2 regions of the Variovorax sp. AC103 genome follow, and region 1 is predicted to be linked to the other one. Evidence: predicted binding sites of a transcription regulator. Region 1 holds the regulator's gene; the other holds the start of a gene.
The links. Region 1 encodes NrdR, which represses ribonucleotide reductase genes. Its sites were predicted from a motif close to CACNANATNTNGTG; they were not measured.

Region 2: the regulator NrdR is predicted to act here: its motif matches at 2,696-2,709, upstream of AC0IYU_RS19640 (ribonucleoside-diphosphate reductase subunit alpha).

The regions. Positions count from the first base shown of each region.
Region 1 covers NZ_CEEDFC010000011.1:63,162-70,894, reverse strand. The annotation lists gene AC0IYU_RS17245 (lytic transglycosylase domain-containing protein) at 1-592, shown strand, start outside; ZMP/ZTP riboswitch at 625-750, shown strand; gene glyA (serine hydroxymethyltransferase) at 792-2,036, shown strand; gene nrdR (transcriptional regulator NrdR) at 2,058-2,501, shown strand; gene AC0IYU_RS17230 (GspH/FimT family pseudopilin) at 2,509-3,102, opposite strand; gene AC0IYU_RS17225 (type IV pilin protein) at 3,090-3,515, opposite strand; gene AC0IYU_RS17220 (pilus assembly protein) at 3,512-6,898, opposite strand; gene AC0IYU_RS17215 (pilus assembly protein) at 7,057-7,733, opposite strand, start outside.
Region 2 covers NZ_CEEDFC010000013.1:89,954-97,686, forward strand. The annotation lists gene AC0IYU_RS19640 (ribonucleoside-diphosphate reductase subunit alpha) at 1-2,613, opposite strand, end outside; gene ampD (1,6-anhydro-N-acetylmuramyl-L-alanine amidase AmpD) at 2,963-3,577, opposite strand; gene AC0IYU_RS19650 (sigma-54-dependent transcriptional regulator) at 3,564-5,117, opposite strand; gene AC0IYU_RS19655 (two-component system sensor histidine kinase NtrB) at 5,122-6,819, opposite strand; gene AC0IYU_RS19660 (PP0621 family protein) at 6,816-7,076, opposite strand; gene AC0IYU_RS19665 (cytochrome C assembly family protein) at 7,073-7,733, opposite strand, start outside.

The DNA.
Region 1 (7,733 bases):
GACCACGGCCGCGAGCCCCAGCGACCTGCCCAAGCAGCAGGCCGCCGTGGCTTACTGGCTGAGCAAGAAGTACCGCGTGGCCGCCGAGCCGCTGAGCGTGCTGGTGGCCGAGGCCTACGGCATCGGCAAGCGCACGAAGATCGACCCGACGCTGATCCTCGCGATCATGGCCGTCGAGTCCAGCTTCAACCCGTTCGCCCAGAGCCAGGTCGGCGCGCAGGGTCTGATGCAGGTCATGACGCGCGTGCACGGCGACAAGTACGAAAGCGCGGGCGGCACGCTCACCGCCTTCGACCCCGTGACCAACATGCGCGTGGGCGTCAAGGTGCTGCAGGAATGCATCGCCCGCGCCGGCTCGCTCGAAGGTGGCCTGCGCTACTACGTGGGCGCGGCCAACTTGGAGGACGACGGCGGCTACGCCAGCAAGGTCATGGCCGAACACGAGCGCCTGCTGCAGGTGGCCAACGGCCGCGCGCCGTCGACCACGGTCACGCCGCCGGGCGTGCGTGCCCAGCCGCTTCCGGTGGTGGCACCGGCCAAGCCTGAAGAGGCCGAGCCGGCCAAGGTGGCCCTGCTGTCTTCCGTCTCCTGACATTCATCTTGCCGGGTGCGGTGCGCTACACTCGGCGGGTACGCGACTGGCGATAGGCGCAGCACCCGCACAAGGTGCCCCGCGCTGACGTGGAATACCACTGGGAAGCGTGCCGCCTGACCACATCGGGCGTTCAGCCGTTCGCCTGGGCAGCCCTTGTTTGGTTGAAGAACAAGGACCTCGTCTTCAAAGGACTGCCATGTACCAACGCAATATCCTGGTCGAACAGACCGATCCCGAAATCTGGGCCGCAATTCAAGCCGAAAACGCGCGCCAGGAACATCACATCGAGCTGATCGCCAGCGAGAACTACGCCTCGCCGGCCGTCATGGCCGCCCAGGGCTCGCAGCTCACCAACAAGTACGCCGAAGGCTACCCGGGCAAGCGCTACTACGGCGGTTGCGAGCACGTCGACGTGGCCGAGCAGCTGGCCATCGACCGCGTCAAGCAGCTCTTCGGCGCCGACGCCGCCAACGTGCAGCCGCATTGCGGTGCCTCGGCCAACGAAGCCGTGATGCTCGCCTTCCTGAAGCCTGGCGACACCATCATGGGCATGAGCCTGGCCGAAGGCGGCCATCTGACCCACGGCATGCCGCTGAACATGAGCGGCAAGTGGTTCAACGTCGTGAGCTATGGCCTGGACGCCAACGAAGCCATCGACTACGACGCGATGGAGCGCAAGGCGCATGAACACATGCCCAAGCTGATCATCGCGGGTGCTTCGGCCTACTCGCTGCGCATCGATTTCGAACGCTTCGCCAAGGTGGCCAAGGACGTGGGCGCGATCTTCATGGTCGACATCGCCCACTACGCCGGCCTCGTGGCCGCGGGCGTGTACCCCAACCCCGTGCCGCACGCCGACATCGTCACCTCCACCACCCACAAGAGCCTGCGCGGCCCGCGCGGCGGCATCATCTTGATGAAGTCGCAGCACGAAAAGGCCATCAACAGTGCCATCTTCCCGGGCCTGCAAGGCGGCCCGCTGATGCACGTGATCGCCGCCAAGGCCGTCGCGTTCAAGGAAGCGATGGCGCCCGAGTTCAAGGCCTACCAGCAACAGGTGGTCAAGAACGCGCAGATCGTGGCCGACACCCTCACCCAGCGCGGCCTGCGCATCGTGAGCGGACGCACCGAAAGCCACGTGATGCTGGTCGACCTTCGCGCCAAGGGCATCACCGGCAAGGAAGCCGAAGCCGTGCTGGGCAGCGCCCACATGACGATCAACAAGAACGCGATCCCCAACGACCCCGAAAAGCCGATGGTCACCAGCGGCGTGCGCATCGGCACCCCCGCCATGACCACGCGCGGCTTCAAGGACGAAGAGGCCCGCGCCACCGCCAACCTGATCGCCGACGTGCTCGAGAACCCGCGCGACGCGGCGAACATCGACGCCGTGCGCGCCAAGGTGCACGCGCTGACGAGCCGCTTCCCTGTCTACCGCTGATCCACCCGAAGACCTGACCGCATGAAATGCCCTTTTTGCGGTCATCTTGAGACGCAGGTTGTCGAAACCCGCGTTTCGGAAGACGCCGACTTCGTTCGCAGACGCCGCCAGTGCGGCGCCTGCGACAAGCGCTTCACCACCTACGAGCGGCCCGACGTCAATTTTCCCGTTGTCGTGAAGAAGGACGGCAGCCGTGCCGATTTCGACTCCGCCAAGGTGCGCGCCTCGATGATGCTGGCGCTGCGCAAGCGGCCGGTGAGCATCGAGCAGATCGACAACGCCCTGCTGCGCATCGAGCAGAAGCTGCTGGCCAGCGGCCTGCGCGAAATCGAGTCGACGAAGGTCGGCGAACTCGTGATGCGCGAGCTCAAGAAGCTCGACAAGGTCGCCTATGTGCGCTTTGCCTCGGTGTACCGCAGCTTCGAGGACGTGGACGAATTCAGGCAATTGCTGCGCGACATCTGACGCCCACTCAGCCGCGCTCCTCTTTTTTGGCGGCCTTGCCGCAGACCCCGGTGCCGCAGTCTCCCTGCTGGTCCGGATTGCAGACCCGGGCCCGCCCCGATGCCGACACCACGATCGACGCCCTGCGGCCCGTGTCGGCCTTCAGCGTGAGACATCCCGCACCGAAGCCCGCACGGTTGGCCTGGCGCGAGAATCCGTTGCTGTCGTAGCGCACGCCCTGCGCAAATCCGTCGCCGAGCGATGCATCCACGCTGACACCGTCCGGCAACCCGTCGAAGCGGCGCAGCGTCGTGGGTGAATCGGGGCCGGTGGACCCGCGCGCACCCGTTGTCACGACCCAGCCCCCGGACCAGTCACTGCCCGCGAGCGCGGTCACCCGCACACTGCGGGAACGCTGGATGGCTTCCATGCGCGCAAGGCTCAAGGCGGCATTGAAAGCCTGCGCCGCTCCGGCCAGGCGCTGGTTGAGCAGCAGTTGGCGAAAGCTCGGCATGCCGATGCCGGCGAGCACCGCCACGATGGCCACGACCACCATCAGTTCCAGCAGCGCGAATCCGCCCGCGGGCCCCGCCCTGCATGCCCCGGCGTTCACTGCCAGCACCTCGTGCGCTGCGTGCCGTTGCAGCCCTTGGCGCCCGTGCTGTCGATCCAGAGTGCGCCAACCTGCGGATCGGCATATGCGGGCTTCAGGCTCGCAGTCAGCCGGATGCAACTGTCGATGCTGCCGAGTCCCTCGCAGTTGCCGCTCTCGATGATGTACTTGCCCGCCGCACCGCCGCCGCTTGAATCGCCCGAATCCCCCGTGTAGTGCCGATAGCGGCCGGCCTGGGTGTAGTGGCGCTCCTGGTGCTGCATCTGCTGCATCAGCGCGGCGCGGGCCTCGCTGCGCCACCCTTGGCGTACAACGTCCATGTAGGAAGGGTACGAAATGGCAGCCAGGATGACGGTGATCGCAACGACCATCATCACTTCGATCAACGTGAATCCACGCGCGCGATGCGCAGCCGCGTTCATCGCCTCGCCTCCCGGGCATCCACGACCTGGCGCCAGTTCAGGCGCCCCGCCACCTGCGAGACCGTGCCGCCCGCTACGGGCTGAGCCGTCGAGAAACCGCTCTTGCCGCCACGCCCGCCTGCCTGGATGACGGCCAGGCGGCGGGTGTGCGTACGGCGCCCGAACACGTCGGTGGCGCTGTAGACGCTTTCCCCCAACTGCACCACCTGCGGTGTGCCGGGAATGCCGGCGTCCGAGGGCACGCAGGTGCCACCCTTGGACAGGCCGGTCAGGGCATTCACGGCGCAACTGCGTCCGCCGCCACCGCCGCATGCGGTGGCGGCGGGAATGAGCGTGTTGAAGAACAGCAGGCCGTCGCTCAACAAGGGCTCGGCGACCACGCGCTCGCCCTTGTCGCGGGACTCGGGCAGGTCGAGGTACCAGCCGCGCCGGGTAGCCGTCTTGCTGTCGAAGGCGCCGTATGCAAATGCATCGCCGACGATGGAGAAGGGAGCCGATCCGCCGGCCGCCATCGCGCGCCGCGGCTCAAGCTGCGTGCGCGCGGCGCGCAGCCCGATGGCCTCGCCGTTGTCGTACACGCCATAGACCGTCTGCACGCCACGGCTCGAGCGGCCCAGGTCTTCCGGACCCACGAACTTGCCGGTGCCGAACAGCACGATCGCTCCACCGGACGGGCCGATGCCGACCTTCGGCGCCACGGTGATCGGCTGGCGCCTGGCGCCCTCGCCCCACGCGACCATCAGCGGCTGCTCCTTGAACGGCAACGCATTGCCCGCGCGCCACGGCGCATTGGCGGTGAAGGCGAACTTCCACAGATTGCCCTGCGTGTCGCCCGCGTACAGGAAGCGCGTGGCACCGTCGGCGCCCGCGTAGTCGCCCGGTGCGCCCAGGGCGTTCACCACGGTGGCGTCCGTGGGGGCCGGCAACACGATCTTGTGATAGTTGACGTCCAGCACCCACGGCGCGTTCGCGGGCTTGTCGAGCGACAACAGGAACAGGGCGGCGCGTTTTTCCGGGTTGGCGTTGTTGAAGCCGGACGGCACCACGGCAAACCATCGGTACCTGGCCGGCTCGGTGCGCGTCGCCGCGGTGGTGCGGAACTTCAGGATGCGTGGCGGCTGTGTCTGGTGCCCCATGTCGGCGTCGTCCGCGGCGCCGAACTCCCACATCACATGGCTCGAGGAAAAATGGGCCGGGTTGCTCACGTCGAGCGCGAGCACCCCGGTGGCACCGCCGCCCATGCCCGAGACCAGCACGCTTCGCCAGGCGCCGTCGGCCTGCTGCACATCGGCCACCGTCGCAGAGCCGTCGACAAGGCTTCTAGGCACATGGTCCGGCGAGGTGTAGGCCGCCAACCAGGGCAAGAGCGCGCGCGGAACATAGGCGAACAGCTCCTCGCCGGTGCGGGCCGAGAACGCATGCAGCATGCCGTCATTGGCGCCGACGTACACCGCCGGAACACGGCCACCACGGCCTTCCGCGAAGAAAGGAACCGAGTGAGCCACGCGCCCCATGACGGAATCGCGCACGCGAAAGACGCCGCCGGCAACAGACTCCTCACGGCGCCGATCGCCTCGCAGATAGGCCAGCCGATCGGGGCCCAAGTCATCAGATGCAGCAGGATCGGCATGGGGCGTTGCGCTCAGGTGGCCCTTCGACACCCCGTCGAGCGCGCTCCATTCGAACGGCATGCCTGCGCCGGCGGCGGACAAGGTGAAGATCCGCCGGCTCGCCGGATCGCGCGCCGGCACGGCCGGCCTGGCCGCGGGGCTGCCGCTCAGCAAGGCGCCGGCGTCCCAGTCGGGAAGATCGCGACGGCGCACGGCACCGGTGGCAGCGTCGTGAGTCAATGGAAACGACAGCAGGGTGCCCGCCCCGCGCTGTCCCGCGGACTGCGACACAAAGAGACTGGCGCCCTCCTTCGAAAGGCCTGACGACGAGATCGCGCCGGTGCCCATGCCGTCCGCGTCGGGCTGCGCAGCCCGCGCCAGGGCCCGTCGCATCGCCGTCGCCATCTCCAGGGGCGCACCGGCAAGAAAGTAAGTCCTGGGTTGTGGCTGGCCGTCTCCACCTAGGCCTTCCGCCCACTCGGCATTGCTTTTCACATCCGGGCGGCCCAGCCCGTCGGAGGTCCGCAAAGGGTTGCCATCGCCGTTGGTGTCGACGAAGCCGCCGTACTTCGCCGCCAGCGAGAGCCCGCTGACGCGCTGCCCCGTGTCGATGACGAAGGTGCGTGCGCGCACGTCCGGGTGGTCGTCACGAATCGTCTGGGTGTTGGCCCGGTAGGCGAGCCCCACGATGCCGGACGGACGCGCCGAGGACAGCGCCTCGTCCTCCGCGAACGCGCCCACGAGGCGTTTCCAGCCACCGTCGTCGGGCCGGTCGTCGTGCTGTGGCGCATTCCCGATGACGACCACGTGGTTCTTCTGGCAACCGACCGCCACCGGGTCCGCCACGCCACGGCCAAGACCGATGCCCTGCAGGTAGCGCAGTGACTCGTCGTACAGCGTGCGAACGGCGTCGGGCTGGCCGTAGACACCGCCGCGGCCGACGCGATGGATCGCATCGACGACACCTTTCGCCGGGCCCGGTCCCGTCTTGAAGACACCGGTGACGGCATCCCACTCCGCCTGCGCGTTGGCCACCTTGTCGAAGGCCGCATCGACCTTCAGCGGACCGGTGTGCTTCATCGGCGCGAGCAACGCACCGCCCGCCAGAGCGCCGAAGACCGAGAAGCGCATGTGTTCCGAATGGGTCTGGACGACGCCGACCGGCTTGTGATGGCCGCTCGGATAACGCAGGCACAGCGCGCCGCGTGTGGCCGCCTCGTCCGGGGTGCACACCGCCACGCGCGCCAGGTACGCGCCGTGGCGCCGGTCGCTTCCGGGCTCGGCGCACGAACCCGTGGCGGAAGGGCCGACGAAGACCTGATCGCCGCAGTTGTTGAAATGAAGGGCGTCGCCCGTGGTCAGCGGCGTGAACAGTTCCGCGCGCGCCTTCAAGACCTTGTCGGGAAAGTGCGCGCTGCGATAGAAGCTCGCTGGCAGTTCTGCCCGCCGCAAGACCGTTCGATCGACCTCGTCCACCGCGCGGTCGCCCCCGGTCAGCGCCAGCCGCACACCGTCGATGCTGGACGTCGCGGCCCAGTTCAACAGGTTGCCGCTCCATTGGCGATTGCAGACGATTTCGCCGCCGGCGCCCTTGCCTGCCGTGGCCTCCCGCTTGAAGTAGCCGTCGGTGCTCGCGTAGCTGTAGCAGCCCATGGGGTCCCACAGGCCGGTGTGGCGCACCGTGGCGTCGAACTCGCCGCGGTAGGCCGCGCCGGCATTCGAGACATCGAGCGCGAGGTCGAGCACGACATTGGGATCGACGCGCGACGCCAACGAAGCCAGCGGCTCGCTCGGCAGTACCGCGTCGGGCGGCGTGGCCGCATGGGCGTGGCGGCCCGCACAAACGGCGCAGATGGCGCAGAGTGCGCAGAGTGCGCAGAAGGCCCGCACAGCCAGGCACGGAGTTCGAAGGCAACGCATCGATTCGCTTCTCACGAAGGGCAGCCGGGACTGGCCGCCGTTTTGAACAAGGTGGTCTGCAAAACCACCTGCGTTTCTTCGCGCACGCCGTAGCCGATGGCCGTCACGCGAAAAAGGTAGCGGGCACCATCGGCGCTCGCGCTCTGGAGCTGGTCGGCCTGCCAGCCGCCATGGCTGCGCACGGCCTCGACGATGTAGCGCGGCGGCCGGGCCGACACCGCGCCGGCGCTCGGTCCCGTGCCTGTGCCGCCGCTGAGATAGGTCTGGCCGGTGAAGTCCCCGTAGGCCACCGACGTGCCCGCATCGGCCGAGAAATCCGCGCCCATCCACGCGGGTTCGTTGCCCGGTGCGACCGGCGCGCACAGCCCCTGGCGATCGCCGCCGGCACCGCACCCCGCCGCGAAGGCCGTGATGTCCCTGCTGTTGAAAACACACAGGCGCTGGCGGGTGTCGTCGTTGGGGCCAAGCACATCGGCTTCGGCGTCGAGCAGTGCGGCCTCGGCAGCCTGGAACGCCACCTCGGTGTCGCGGTCGTTGCGGGCACCGCGCTCACTCACGAGCGAGGTCTGTGCCGCCCCGAGCCCGAGCACCGTGACCACCAGCAGCATCAGCAGCACGACGATCAGCGAGAACCCGCGCGCCGGGCCCCCAGCGGCGCGGCTCATGGCGCGGTTCATGGCGCGGTTCA
Region 2 (7,733 bases), on a different contig from region 1:
CGCCTGGTCGATCCACTTCTGGCGACGCGAGGCGGCTTCGACCAGCCAGGTGGTTTCCACTTCGAACGCGGTGGCGTAGAGCGCCTTCACGTCTTGCGGCACACGGTCGATCGGACGCAGCGAGCCGTCGAAGTGCTTCAGGTCCATGACCATCACGTCGTCCCACAGGCCCAGGCGCTTCAGGTCGCGCACCAGGTAGTGGTTGATCACCGTGAACTCGCCCGACAGGTTCGACTTGACCGACAGGTTGCCGAAGCAGGGTTCGATCGAGGCGTCCACGCCGATGATGTTCGAGATGGTCGCGGTCGGTGCGATGGCCACGCAGTTGGAGTTGCGCATGCCCTGCGCCTTGATCTTCTGGCGCAGCGCGTCCCAGTCCAGCGTGGACGAACGGTCGACCTCGACGTAGCCGCCGCGCGCCTTCTCGAGCAGGTCGAGCGTGTCGATCGGCAGGATGCCCTTGTCCCACAGCGAGCCCTTGTAGCTCGAGTACTTGCCGCGTTCGCGCGCCAGGTCGGCCGATGCCGAGTACGCGTGGTAGCAGATGGCTTCCATCGACTCGTCGGCGAACTGCACGGCTTCCTGCGAAGCGTACGGAATGCGCAGCTCGTACAGCGCGTCCTGGAAGCCCATCAGGCCCAGGCCGACCGGACGGTGGCGCAGGTTGGAGTCACGCGCCTTCTTCACGGCGTAGTAGTTGATGTCGATCACGTTGTCGAGCATGCGCATCGCCGTGGAGATCGTCTTCTTCAGCTTTTCCTGGTCGACCTTGCCGTCCTTCAGATGCTGCAGCAGGTTCACCGAACCCAGGTTGCACACGGCGGTTTCGGTGTCGCTGGTGTTCAGCGTGATCTCGGTGCACAGGTTCGACGAATGAACCACGCCGGCGTGCTGCTGCGGCGAGCGCACGTTGCAGGCGTCCTTGAACGTGATCCAGGGGTGGCCGGTCTCGAACAGCATCGTGAGCATCTTGCGCCACAGGTCCGAAGCCTGGATGGTGCGCGCGGGCTTGATCTCGCCGCGGGCAGCCTTTTCTTCGTAGGCGACGTACGCCTTTTCGAAGTCGGCGCCGAACAGGTCATGCAGGTCGGGCACGTTGGAGGGCGAGAACAGCGTCCAGGTGCCCTTTTCCATCACGCGGCGCATGAACAGGTCGGGGATCCAGTTGGCGGTGTTCATGTCGTGCGTGCGGCGGCGGTCGTCGCCGGTGTTCTTGCGCAGCTCCAGGAACTCCTCGATGTCGAGGTGCCAGGTTTCCAGGTACGTGCAGACGGCGCCCTTGCGCTTGCCGCCCTGGTTCACGGCCACGGCCGTGTCGTTCACCACCTTCAGGAACGGCACCACGCCCTGCGATTCGCCGTTGGTGCCCTTGATATGGCTGCCCAGCGCGCGCACGCGGGTCCAGTCGTTGCCCAGGCCGCCCGCGAACTTCGAGAGCAGCGCGTTTTCCTTGATCGACTCGTAGATGCCGTCCAGATCGTCGGGCACGGTGGTCAGGTAGCAGCTGGAGAGCTGCGAGCGCAGCGTGCCGGCGTTGAACAGGGTGGGCGTGCTCGACATGAAGTCGAACGACGACAGCACTTCGTAGAACTCGATGGCGCGCGCTTCGCGGTCGATCTCGTTCAGCGACAGGCCCATGGCCACGCGCATGAAGAAGGCTTGCGGCAGCTCGATGCGCGACTTGCGCACGTGCAGGAAGTAGCGGTCGTACAGCGTCTGCAGGCCGAGGTAGTCGAACTGGTTGTCGCGCTCGGCCTTCAGGGCGGCGCCCAGGCGGGGCAGGTCGTACTGAAGCAGCTTTTCGTCGAGCAGCTCGTTGTCGACGCCCTTCTTGATGAACTGCGGAAAGTAGTCGGCGTAGGCGGTGGCGCGGTCGACCGGCATCACTTCGCGGCCGATGATCTCCTTGAAGATCGTGTGCAGCAGCAGGCGCGCGGTGGCGAAGGTGTAGTCGGGGTCTTTCTCGATCAGCGTGCGGGCGGCCAGGATGGAAGCCTTGTAGACCTCGTCGAGCGGCACGCCGTCGTACAGGTTGCGCATCGTCTCGGCGACGATCGGCGCGGCGGTGATGCTGTCGCCCAGGTTTTCGCAGGCGGATTCGATCAGCCCCTTGAGCTGGTTCAGGTCGAGTTCGACGCGTTCGCCATTGTCCAGCACGTGCAGCGCCTGCTGGGCCGGCATTTCATGCTCGCCCTGCTTGGAACGCTCCTGCGTGCGGCGTTCGCGGTAGAGCACGTAGGCACGCGCGATTTCGTGGTGGCCGCCGCGCATCAGGCCGAGCTCGACCTGGTCCTGCACGTCCTCGATGTGGAAGGTGCCGCCGCCCGGACGCGAACGCACCATGGCGCGAATGACGGCCTGGGTGAGCGTGTCGACCGTTTCGCGCACGCTGGCCGAAGCCGCGCCCTGGGTGCCGTGCACGGCCAGGAAGGCTTTCATCATCGCGATGGCGATCTTGTTCGGCTCGAAGGGCACGACCGCGCCGTTGCGGCGAATGATCTGGTAGTGGGCGAGGTTCTGGCCGGTGTGCGAGCCCGCGGTGTCGCGTTGCTGCTGTGGCGGCGTCGAGGGAACGGCGCGCGGGGTCGATTGGGGGTTCAGGGCTGTTTGCATTCGCTTCCTCTCGGTTGGCAATTCTTGTTGGTTGGCGATGCCTGGGTCGGCGTCGCGCCGGTGTGGATGACCGGACGGAGGACACTATATCTGGGGTGTCGGCACCCTACAAGCCACTACAGGTAGTGTTTTCCTCCGGATACACGCACGGCCCGATTTTCATCCGGCAAGCGACAACGCCAGCAGTGCCGCGTGGATACTGGCCCATGGTGTCCCAACCCGCATGGCGCTTGGCTTGCGGGCCGATTTGGGCTTGCAGCCCGCATGGTTGCTGGGTGCGGCAGTTGCAATCCGCGCGTCGATGCGCGTCAGGCTCAGCGCATCGCGTCGCGTTGCGCGATTGGAAAAATTAGCGCTGCACCACCTGCGCCGGAAACATCTGTGGATTCCAGCCGAGTTGTTTGCGCAACAGCCGCCAGTCGAAGCCGGTGCCCGGGTCGTGTTTGCGTCCCGGCGCGATGTGCTCGTGACCGGCGATGTACGCGATGGCGTAGTGCTGCCCGATGGCGGCGCACAGGCTCGCGAGCGTTTCGTATTGCGGCTCGTCGAACGGCTGGCCTTCCAGGCCTTCGAGCTCAATGCCGATGGAGTCGTCGTTGCAGTTGCCGCGCCCGCGCCACGACGACACGCCGGCATGCCAGGCGCGGTCGTCGCAGCTCACGAATTGCCAGAGCTCGCCGTTGCGCCGCACGAAGAAATGCGAGGACACCGCGAGCCCGCGGATCGACTGGAAGTAGGGGTGCGCGTCCCAGTCGAGCCGGTTGGTGAAGAGTTGCTGCACCGCGTCGCCGCCGTACTCGCCGGGCGGCAGGCTGATCGAGTGCAGCACGACGAGGTCGGTCTGCGCGAGCGCAGGGCGGGGTCCGAAGTTGGGCGAGCGCAGCGCCTTCGCGAAGCGGTACCAGCCGGCGTGCCAGAGGCCGTCGTCGGCGGGGGCCTGCACAGGGGCGTCAGTCGTCGGCATGGCTGCTCGTGCCATCGTCGCCGTTGGGTGTGGTGATGCCCAGCCGCGCGATGCGGTAGCGGATCTGCCGCAGGCTCATGCCCAGCCGCGCGGCGGCCGCGGTGCGGTTGAAGCCGCTCTCGTGCAGCGCGCGCACCAGGATCTCGCGTTCCTGCTGGTCGAGGTAGGCCTGCAGGTCGGAGGGCAGCGGCGGCGGCGCGGCCTTGGGGGATGCGGCCGGCGCGGCGGAAGCCACGGGGGCAGCCGGCGAAGGCGCGTCGAAAGCCGGCAGCAGCGGCGCCGGCGCGGACGCCGCGGCCTCGGCGGCGGCCGTGAAGCCGCCCATCAGGTCCAGGTGCAGTTCGTCGCCGTCGTTCAGTGCCACCGCGCGGTGCAGCAGGTTCTCGAGCTCGCGCACGTTGCCGTCCAGCGGATGCAGCGACAGCCGGCGCAGCAGGTCGTGCGACAGGTGCGGCACCGGCAAGCCGCCGTCCTGCGCGATGCGCGAGAGCAGCGCGGCGCACAGCGCGGGCAGGTCTTCGCGGCGCTCGCGCAGCGCGGGCACCGCGATCTCGATCACGTTGAGGCGGTAGAACAGGTCTTGCCGGAACCGCCCGGCCTGCACCTCGGCGTGCAGGTCCTTGTGGGTGGCGCTCACGATGCGCACGTCGACCGCGTCTTCCTGCGTCGAGCCGATCGAGCGCACGCTGCGCTCCTGGATCGCGCGCAGCAGCTTCGATTGCATGGCCAGCGGCAGGTCGCCGATTTCGTCGAGAAACAGCGTGCCGCCGCGCGCGGCCTGGAAGTAGCCGTCGCGGTCCTGCGACGAGCCGGTGTACGAGCCCTTGCGCGCGCCGAAGAATTCGGCCTCCAGCAGGTTCTCCGGAATGGCGCCGCAGTTCACCGCCACGAACGGGCCTTCGCTGCGCTGGCTGCAGGCATGCACCGCGCGCGCCACCAGTTCCTTGCCGGTGCCCGACTCGCCGCGCACCAGCACCGGCGCCATGCCTCGTGCCACTTTCGCGATGCGCGACTTGACGAGGCGCATGGGTTCCGAATCGCCCACGAGGCGCTCGAGCGCGGCGATGCCGGTGCCCGAGGCCATCACCGGCGCATCGAGGGTGCCGGCGGGCGCCGCCTGCGCGGCGCGGGCAGGCGGCTGCATCGCCTGGCGCGCCTGCACGGCGGACGCGACGACGGCGCGGAACTGCTTCAGGTCGACCGGCTTGGTGAGGTAGTCGAAGGCGCCTGCCTTCAGCGCTTCGACCGCGTTCTCGGCCGAGCCGTAGGCCGTCATGACCACGCAGCGCTCGCTGCGCTGGTCTTTCTGGATGCGGTGGATGATCTCCATGCCCTGGCCGTCGGGCAGCCGCATGTCTGTGATCACCGCGTCGAAGCGCCCGGCCTCCAGGTACTGCCACGCCTCCGACACGCTGCCCGCCGCCTCGACACGGTAGCCCTCGCGCAGCAGGGTCAGCTCGTACAGCGTGCGCAGGTCGGGTTCGTCGTCGATGACCAGGATCTGCGCCGGCCGCGGGGTGGAAGGGGGGGAAATGCTCACGGCGCTATTGTGTCAGCCGGTTTTCGCTCGCGGCGAAGCTGACGAAGAATTCGTTGCCCTCGGGCCCGCCCGGCACCAGTGCGCGCCGCTCGTAGCCGATGGTGGCGCCGTGCCGGCGGCACAGCTCGCGGCACAGGAACAGGCCGAGCCCGCTCGAACGGCTCTCGGAAGAAAAGAACGGCTCGAACAGGTGCCGCTGCACCGCGGGCTCCAGCGGCGCGCCGTCGCTCCACACCATCAGGCTGGGGCGTGCGGTGGTGCCGCGCTGCAGGCTGGTCAGCACCTGGATCGAGCCTTCGCGCTTGCCGGCATAGCGTGCCGCGTTGTCCAGCAGGTTGACGATCAGGCGGCGCAGGTGCTCGGCATCGAAGCGCACGTCGCTGCCCGGCGCATCGAGCGAAACCTGCACGCCCTGGCGCTGCGTCTGGCGCACCCATTCCTCGGCCAGCACCTGCACCGCGGGGTCGAGCACCACCTGCTCGCCGAGCGACAGCACGCGCTGCTGGCGGGCGCGCGACACGTCGAGCACGTCGTCCACGATGCGTGCCAGGCGCTGCGCGTTGTGCTGCACCATGCTCGTGAGCTTGCGGTGCGCGGGGTCGGTCAGGTCTTCGTTAAGCAGTGCGCTGGCCTGCGTGATGGCGGCCAGCGGGTTGCGGATTTCATGCGCCACCGCGGCCGACATGCGGCCCATGGCCGCGAGTTTCTCGGTGCGGATGCGCGCCTCGAGTTCGCGCAGGTCCTGCAGGAACATCACGCACAGGCTGTCGGCGCGCTGCTCGCTGGTGGGCGTGAGCCGCGTGCGCACGCGCACCTCGCGCGCCGCGCCGCGCGCCTGCGCCACCGGAATTTCCTCGGTCTGCGGCGCCCGGCGCGCGAAGGTCTGGCGCGCCAGCGCGGCCAGCGCGTGCCAGGCGGGTTGCGCATGCAGCGGGAACGGCAGCGTCAGCTTCGCCAGCCCCTGGCCCAGGATGGCGTCGGCCGCCGGGTTGGCCGCGTGCACCAGGCCTTCGGCGTCGATCACCAGTACGCCTTCGCTCAGCGTCTCGATCACCAGGACGTTGACCTGCGCCTGCATCTGCGCGCTGCTGCGGTTGCGCTGGGCCACCGTTTCTTCGCGCGCCAGCCGGCGGGCCAGTTCGTGCGCGAGCAGCGCCACCACGAACAGGCCGGTGCCGGTGAGCGCGGCCTGCACGAAGCGGCCCGAGGAGTCGACCGGTTGCTGCAGCCAGTGCCAGCCCGCGTCGGCCAGCAACAGCAAGGTGACGCCGGCCGTGGTGCCCAGGCTCACGATCATGGTGCCGAGCACCGCGCTCATGAGCACCGGCAGCGCGAACAGCGGCGTGTAGTTGACGTTGCCGCCCTGCAGCACCTGCAAGGCGGTGAAGGCGCCCAGGTCGATGCCGATGGCCAGCAGCCAAAGCGCGGTGAAGCCGCGGATCGGCGGCTGGAAGCGCGTGTAGCGCATGCCCAGCCAGCTGGCGACCACGTACAGCGCGGAGATGGCCATGGCCGCCGGCTGCATCGGCTGTCCGAGCACGAAGGCCACGCCCTGCAGCACCACCAGCACCAGCGCGACGAAACAGCGCGCGCCCATGAAGCCGCGCCACAGGCGGGTCAGCGCGCTGCTTTCGCCGGGGCCGAGGTCGAGCAGGTCCCAGTCGGTGACGGGGTCGCCGCGCGACGGCAGGGGCGCGTTCATCGCACCGCGGCGGCTTCGCGGTGCGCGGTACTGCAATAGACCGTGCCGCCCGGGCCGCCGATGGCGTCGGTCGCCGGCAGGTGCAGCCCGCAGTGGGCGCAGCGCACCATGGCCTGCGGCGCCGCGACCTGCGTGGGCGCGCGTTGCTGTGCCTTGGCCGCGCGTTCGCGCATCGCGTCGCGCATTTCTTCGCGCCGGTTCTTGCGCCAGAGCCAGATCGCGATCCACAGGACGGCGAGAACGAGGAGGTATTTCATACGGGAGGACGCGCCAGCACCACTTCGAGCACGAAGCGCGAGCCCACATAGGCCAGCAGCAGCAGGGCCGAGCCGGCGTACAGCACGCGGCGCGCGGTGCGGCCGCGCCAGCCGAAGCGGGCCCGGCCGATCAGCAGGATCGCGAAGGTGATCCAGGCGAGCACCGAGAAGGTGGTCTTGTGGTCCCATTTCCACGCGCGGCCGGCGGCGCCGTAGAGCTGCTCGCTGAACAGCAGGCCGGCGAGCAGCGTGGCCGACAGCAGCACGAAGCCGGCGGTGACGAAGCGGAAGGTGAGGCGTTCGAGCGTGAGCAACGGCACGCCGCCCTGCGGCTCGGCGGTGGCCAGGCGGATCTGCTTTTCGGCGCGGGTGATCAGCCAGGCGTGCACGACGGCCGCGCCGAACAGGCCGTAAGAGGCAATGCCCAGCGCCAGGTGCAGCGGCAGCCACGGCGAGGCCATGACGTGCAGCGGCGTGCCGGGAAACAGGATGGCCAGCAGCACAGCCGCCGCGCCCAGCCAGGCGAGCGCGCGGCGCACCTTCAGCTGGGGATACATGCGGCTTTCAATGGCATACACGGTGAGCACCAGCCACGCGGTGACCGACAGGGCGGGCGCGAAACCGAAGCGCGGCTCGCTGCCGATGAGGCCGTGAGCC